2 regions of the Streptomyces sp. NPDC001922 genome follow, and region 1 is predicted to be linked to the other one. Evidence: riboswitches for the same ligand, from Rfam matches in the RefSeq annotation. Region 1 holds a riboswitch; the other holds the start of a gene.
The links. A riboswitch is a leader RNA that binds a small molecule or an ion and turns the genes downstream of it on or off. The one in region 1 is predicted to bind S-adenosylmethionine.
Positions count from the first base shown of each region.

Region 2: linked by a shared signal. The riboswitch ahead of thrC (threonine synthase) and the one ahead of ACFYYR_RS00050 (aminotransferase class V-fold PLP-dependent enzyme) in region 1 are both predicted to bind S-adenosylmethionine.

Region 1 is NZ_JBIASV010000001.1:9,942-13,342, reverse strand. It holds gene trpD (anthranilate phosphoribosyltransferase) at 1-638, shown strand, start outside; SAM riboswitch class IV at 908-1,025, shown strand; gene ACFYYR_RS00050 (aminotransferase class V-fold PLP-dependent enzyme) at 1,226-2,713, shown strand; gene ACFYYR_RS00045 (Lrp/AsnC ligand binding domain-containing protein) at 2,866-3,147, opposite strand.
Region 2 is NZ_JBIASV010000008.1:145,144-148,544, forward strand. It holds gene ACFYYR_RS16510 (trehalose-6-phosphate synthase) at 1-168, opposite strand, end outside; gene ACFYYR_RS16515 (glucosyl-3-phosphoglycerate synthase) at 390-1,373, opposite strand; SAM riboswitch class I at 1,571-1,711, shown strand; gene thrC (threonine synthase) at 1,729-3,045, shown strand; gene ACFYYR_RS16525 (MoaD/ThiS family protein) at 3,042-3,320, shown strand.

The sequences.
Region 1 (3,401 bases):
TCAATCTGGACCTCTCGCCGCGGCGGGTCGTCGAGGTCGCCGAAGAGGCCGGCATCACCTTCTGCTTCGCCGTCAAGTTCCACCCCGCGCTGCGCCATGTCGCACCGGCCCGGCGGGAACTGGGCATCCCCACCACGTTCAACATCCTCGGGCCGCTGACCAACCCCGCCCGGGTGCGGGCCCAGGCCACCGGCGTGGCCGACGCCCGGATGGCGCCGATCGTGGCCGGGGTGCTGGCCGAGCGCGGTACCTCCGCCCTGGTCTTCCGCGGTGACGACGGGCTGGACGAGCTCACCACCACCGCCACCTCGCGGGTCTGGGTGGTCCGCGACGGCTCGGTGCGGGAGGAGGCCTTCGACCCGCGCGACGTCGGCATCCCGATCGTCCCGGTGGACGCCCTGCGCGGCGCCGACGCCTCGTACAACGCCGATGTGGCCCGCCGTCTGCTGGCCGGCGAGGAGGGCCCGGTGCGGGACGCGGTGCTGCTCAACTCCGCCGCGGCCCTGGTCGCCCTGCGGCCCACCGACGCCCCGCTGGCCGAGCAGATCGCGGCGGGCATCGAGAAGGCCGCGGAGTCGGTCGACACGGGCGCGGCGCGGCGGACGCTGGAGCGCTGGGTCGGCGCCAGCAACGGGTAGCCGTCCGCCGCCGGTTCGCCGGTGGTGAGGCAGGGGGTCCGGGCTCGTTCCGGGCCCCCTGCGGGTTTCTCGGGGGCGTGGGGCCGGGGCCGCTGGGGGAGGGCGCCGCTGTGCGGAGTGCCGTTGCCGGGGTGCTGCTGCCCGCGGGGTACCGCTGCCGGTGGGCGGGGGCGGCTTTGGCGCGGCGCGCCGTCCCACCGGGCCGGGATGCCGTCCCGCCATGCGGACACGGTGGTGCCCACGGGTGATCACCTGCCATACTCGCTCCAGGTCACGAGTGACAGCGACACAGGCCCCGGCCCGCTGTCCGGCAACCCTCCGTCCGTGGCGGGGTGCCCCGGGTGATGACCAGGCCGCAGTCAGCAAGGTCTGCGGCAAGCGCGGACCCCTCGCGATCCAGGGGTCCTGGTTGTCGAGGGAGATCCCGCGTGAGCAAGCGAATGCGCTAGGGCCGAAGGCCCCGTTTCCATCACCCTCCGTGCGGTGCCGTCCGGGTCCGCATGCCGAGGCTTTTCCGCACCCCGTTCCCTGTCCGGGCCGGGTGCGTCGACGCAGCCATTCCGCCGTTCCCACCGGGAGACTCCGCCATGTCCGTGCGCCCTGCCGCCGCCACGACCGCCACCGCCACGACCGCCGACCTCCGCGCCACCGGCCTGCACGCCGACTCCCCGTGCGCCGGGGCGAGTTCGGCCGACGACACGGTCTCCCCCGAGGCCGCCTGTGCCACCGGCCCGCTGCCCGTCCTCGGCCGGGACGTCCTCGTGCCGCTGGTCACCGGGGGCGAGGTCGAGTACGCGGCGCTCGACTACGGGGCCAGCGCTCCCGCCCTCCAGCGGGTCTGGGACGACGTCGCCGCCTACGCGCCCTACTACGGCAGCGTGCACCGCGGCGCCGGCTACCTCTCGCAGCTGTCCACCGACCTCTTCGAGAACAGCCGCGCCACGGTCGCCGGCTTCCTCGGCTGCCGCGAGGACGACCAGGTCGTCTTCACCCGGTCCACCACCGACTCGCTCAACCTGCTCGCCGCCGCCCTGCCGCGGAACACCCGGGTGTTCGTGTTCGAGACCGAGCACCACGCCTCGCTGCTGCCCTGGCAGCAGCGCGAGGGCATCACCGTCACCTGCCTCGACGCGCCCCGGACCCCGGCCCAGGCCGTCGGGACCCTGGAGCGGGCGCTCGCCGACCGGGAGCCCTACGGTCCGGCGCTGGTGTGCGTGACCGGTGCGTCCAACGTCACCGGTGAGCTCTGGCCGGTGCGCGAACTGGCGGCGGCGGCCCATGCGCACGGCGCGCGGATCGTCCTGGACGCCGCGCAGCTCGCCCCGCACCACCCCGTGGACATCGATGCGCTGGACGTCGACTGGGTCGCCTTCTCCGGGCACAAGCTCTACGCGCCGTTCGGCTCCGGTGTGCTCGCCGGCCGTGCCGACTGGCTGCGCTCCGCCGAGCCCTACCTCGCGGGCGGCGGCGCGAGCCGTACGGTCTCCCGGCGCGCCGACGGCGGCGTGGACGTGGAGTGGCACACCACCGCGGCCCGGCACGAGGCCGGTTCGCCGAACGTCATCGGCGTCCACGCCATCGCCTCCGCCTGCAAGGCGCTGTCCGAGGCGGGCTTCGGCACCCTCGTCGAGCGGGAGCAGCGGCTCGTCGCCCGTCTCCGCGCGGGGCTGGCGGAGGTCCCCCAGGTGAAGGTGCTGTCGCTGTTCGGCGACGACGCTCCCCGGGTCGGCGTGCTCTCCTTCGTGGTGGAGGGCTGGAACAGCTCGCACTTCGCGGCCGCCCTCTCCGCCGAGTACGGCATCGGGGTACGCGACGGCCTCTTCTGCGCCCACCCCCTGGTCCGGACCCTGCTCGGCGGCGCGGCCGACGAACCGGGCGAGTGCGGGGCGCCGGACGCGGCACCGGGGGAGCGGTCCCTCAACGCCATCCGCGTCAGCTTCGGCGCCGGCACTCCCGACGAGCACATCGACCGCTTCGTCCGCGCGGTGAAGGAGCTGGTCCACGACGGTGCGCGGTGGAGCTACCGCACGGAGGACGGCCGCTGCGTCCCGGACCGGAACGCCGGGGCGGCCTGACACCGGAGCGGCCTGACAGCGGAGCGGCCTGACACCGGGGGTGCCCTGCCCGGACCGCACCGGGTGACCCGTACCGGACCGCGGACGGGCCCGTCGCTCACCGGAGCGGCGGGCCCGTCCGCGTACGCCGGGACATGGGGGTGCGGCCGGAGCTACGCGTCGAGCCCGATCGCGAAGGCGGCTTCCAGGTCGTGCTGGGAGTACGTACGGAAGGCGACGTGCGTGTCGGTCCCGGCCACCCCGGGGATCTTGCTGATCCGGCCCGGGATCACATCCGCCAAGTCGTCGTGGCGCGCCACCCGGACCATGGCCACCAGGTCGTAGGTACCGGTGACCGAATAGACCTCGCTGACCCCCTCCAGAGCGGCGATGGACTCGGCGATCTCGGGGATCCGGTCCACGCTGGTCTTGATGAGCACGATCGCGGTGATCACGGCTGGCTGTCTCCCTCGGTCGCCCTGAATGCGCTGCTCACTCTAGCCCTCCCGTCACCCACCACCACCCTCAAAGGAAGACGCCCCCGACCCCTCCCGTCACCCACCACCACCCTCAAAGGAAGACGCCCCCGACCTCTCCCGTCACCCACCACCCTCAAAGGAAGACGCCCCCGACCCCCCCCGGCTTCCCGTGCCGGGTCCCGTCAGGCATCGCCGAAGTCGTCGTCCCGCACTGTCCCGACGCCGACCCG
Region 2 (3,401 bases), on a different contig from region 1:
GGCGGCGCAGACCCAGAGCGCGTCGGTGCCGGAGCCGATCGCGCTCAGCCCCGAGACCAGCCCGCCGCCGCCGCGCTTGGCGGTCAGGGAGCCGTCCTCGGCGAGGGTGTACGCGACGGGGCCGCGGTTGGACGCGACGAGTACCTCGGCAGCCTGCTCTGCGACCATGTCGCGAGCCTAGCCCGCGAAAGATCCGCTCAAACGTGCGGACAGGGGCGGTTTGTCACCCGGAGGGGTCACCGACGGTCCGTACGGAGCGTCGCGGAGCCCGTACGGAGCGCTCACCGGCAGCGCCCGTCCGGAGGCGCCCCGGTGTACCCGCGGAGCGCCCGAGCGCCCGCGGGAGCGCGGACCGGACGGACCCGCGCGGACCCGGGGAGCCGCGCCGGTCAGGCCACCCGCCCCCGCCCCGCGGCCTCCCGGGCGCGCACCTCCCGGTACTCCGGAACGGTGATCATCGGCGGGCGTTCCTCGGCCGCCACCTCGTGCACGGACGGCGTGAACCCGCCCCCCGCCCCCCGGTCGAACTGGGTGAGCACGGGCCGTACGAGGTGGCCGCGGGCCAGCCGGGCCTGGGCCGTGCGGTAGATCGTGGCGGCCATCCGGCCGAGCGCCTGCCCGTCCTGGTGACGGTGGCGCCGCACGCCGACGTCGACCTGGGCCAGCGCGTCGAGCCCGGCCAGGTCCAGCGCGTCCACCAGCATGCCCAGCTCGATCCCGTAGCCGACGGGGAAGGGCAGCTGCTCCAGCAGGGAGCGGCGGGCCGCGTACTCCCCGCCGAGGGGCTGCACGAAGCCGGCGAGCCGCGGCCAGTGCAGGTTGAGCAGGGGGCGGGCGACGAGTTCGGTCACCCGGCCGCCGCGGTCGCCGGTGTCGCCGAGCGGCCGGTCGTACATGGCCTTGACCAGGTGCAGGCCCGGGTCGGTGAGCAGCGGTCCGACGATGCCGGAGACGAAGCGGGCGGAGAAGTCGCGCAGGTCGGCGTCGACGAAGCAGACGATCTCGCCGTGGGTGACCAGCAGCGAACGCCACAGGACCTCGCCCTTGCCGGGCAGGGCGGGCAGCCGGGGCAGCACCGTGTCGCGGTGGACGACGCGGGCTCCGGCGGCGGCGGCGACCGCGGCGGTGCGGTCGGCGGAGCCGGAGTCGATCACGACCAGCTCGTCGACGAGCGGGACCTCCGGGCTCATGAGCTCACGCCGGACGGTCTCGACGATCGGCCCGATGGTGGCCTCCTCGTCGAGGGCGGGGAGCACCACGCTGACCGTTCCGGACGGGCCCGCCGCCTGCTTCGCGGCGAGGAGCCGGCTCAGTGGCCGGTCGGCGGCCGACCAGGAGTGGTGCTCCAGCCAGCGCTCCACCTCTTCCAGCACGTGTTTCGTCTCCCTGGTGTGTTCGCGGGGCGGCCCGCGGGTGACCGGGCGATGGTCCGCTGTGATCCGTCTCGCGGTTCGGACGACTATCTCAACCGTGGGGGCCGTCGGTTACAGTCTTGAACAACGCGGAAGTCCACTTCATGTCGGGGTGGCCTGCCGCGGACAAACGCACCGGGCCCCGCCCGGCGCCATACCGCTCATCCAGAGGGGCAGAGGGAACGGCCCGTTGAAGCCCCGGCAACCCTCCGGCCGGTCTCGTCTCAGACGCGAGGCTCCCGGCTCGGGAAGGTGCCAATTCCGTCTCGTGGCGAAGTCCGTCGCGAGGAAGATGAGGAGAAAGGGCCTCGCCTCCATGGCTGTGCAAGCTGCTACCGCCACTTCGTCCGCGGATTCCCAGGACGCCACCTCCGGTTCCGCCCCCGTCGCTCTCGGCCCCGCCGCCGCGCTGTCCTGCCGCGAGTGCGGTGAGCGTTTCGCCCTCGGCCCGATCTTCGCGTGCGAGGTGTGTTTCGGGCCGCTCGAGGTCGCGTACGACCTGCCGAGCGGCGACCCCGAGGGCCTGCGGAAGCGCATCGAGGCCGGTCCGGACAGCATCTGGCGCTACGCGCCGCTGCTGCCGGTCCCCGCCGACGTCGCCGACAAGCCGAACCTGAACCCGGGCTTCACCAAGCTGGTCCAGGCCGACAACCTCGCCCGTGAGCTGGGCGTCACCGGCGGTCTGCACGTGAAGGACGACTCGGGCAACCCGACGCACTCCTTCAAGGACCGGGTGGTCGCCATCGCGGTGGAGGCCGCCCGCACCTTCGGCTTCACCACGCTGTCCTGCTCCTCCACCGGCAACCTGGCCGGCGCCGTCGGCGCCGCGGCGGCCCGGGCCGGCTTCCGGTCGTGCGTGTTCATCCCGCACGACCTGGAGGCGGGCAAGGTCGTCATGGCCGCGGTCTACGGCGGCGACCTGGTCGGCATCGAGGGCACGTACGACGACGTCAACCGCTTCTGCAGCGAGCTGATCGGCGACCCGATCGGCGAGGGCTGGGGCTTCGTCAACGTCAACCTGCGCCCGTACTACGGCGAGGGCTCGAAGACGCTGGCGTACGAGATCTGCGAGCAGCTCGGCTGGCGGATCCCGGACAACATCGTGATCCCGATCGCCTCCGGCTCCCAGCTCACCAAGATCGACAAGGCGCTGAAGGAGCTCATCGCCCTCGGCCTGGTCGAGGACAAGCCGTACAAGATCTTCGGCGCCCAGGCCGAGGGCTGCTCCCCGGTCTCCCGGGCCTTCAAGGACGGCCACGACGTGGTCCGCCCGGTGAAGCCGGACACGATCGCCAAGTCGCTCGCCATCGGCAACCCGGCCGACGGCCCGTACGTGCTCGACATCTGCCGCCGCACCGGCGGCGCCGTGGAGGACGTGAACGACGAGCAGGTCGTCGACGCGATCAAGCTGCTGGCGCGCACCGAGGGCATCTTCGCGGAGACCGCGGGCGGTGTGACGGTGGGCGTGCTGCGGAAGCTGATCGAGGCCGGGCGGATCGACCCGGCCGAGGAGACCGTGGTGCTGAACACCGGTGACGGCCTCAAGACCCTGGACGCCGTGGCTCCGACGACGGGCCCGTCCGCGACCATCCGCCCCACCCTTGACTCGTTCCGAGAGGCAGGCCTCGCATGAGCGTCAACGTTCGAATCCCCACGATCCTGCGTACGTACACCGGCGGCCGGTCCGAGGTGCCCGCCGAGGGCGCGACTCTCGGCGAGGTGCTCGCGGACCTGGAGAAGAACCACCAGGGCATCGGTGCCCGGGTGCTCGACGACACCGGCAAGCTGCGTCGATTCGTGAATGTCTATGTGAATGACGACGACGTGCGTTTCAGCGAGGGCCTGGAGACGGCCACGCCGGACGGTGCGGGTGTATCGATCATTCCGGCGGTCGCCGGCGGCTGCTGAACCATAAACGCAAGAACCTTGCGTAATAGGAATGGCCCCTTCCGTAAGAGAAACGGAGGGGGCCATTCTGTGTGGTTGATC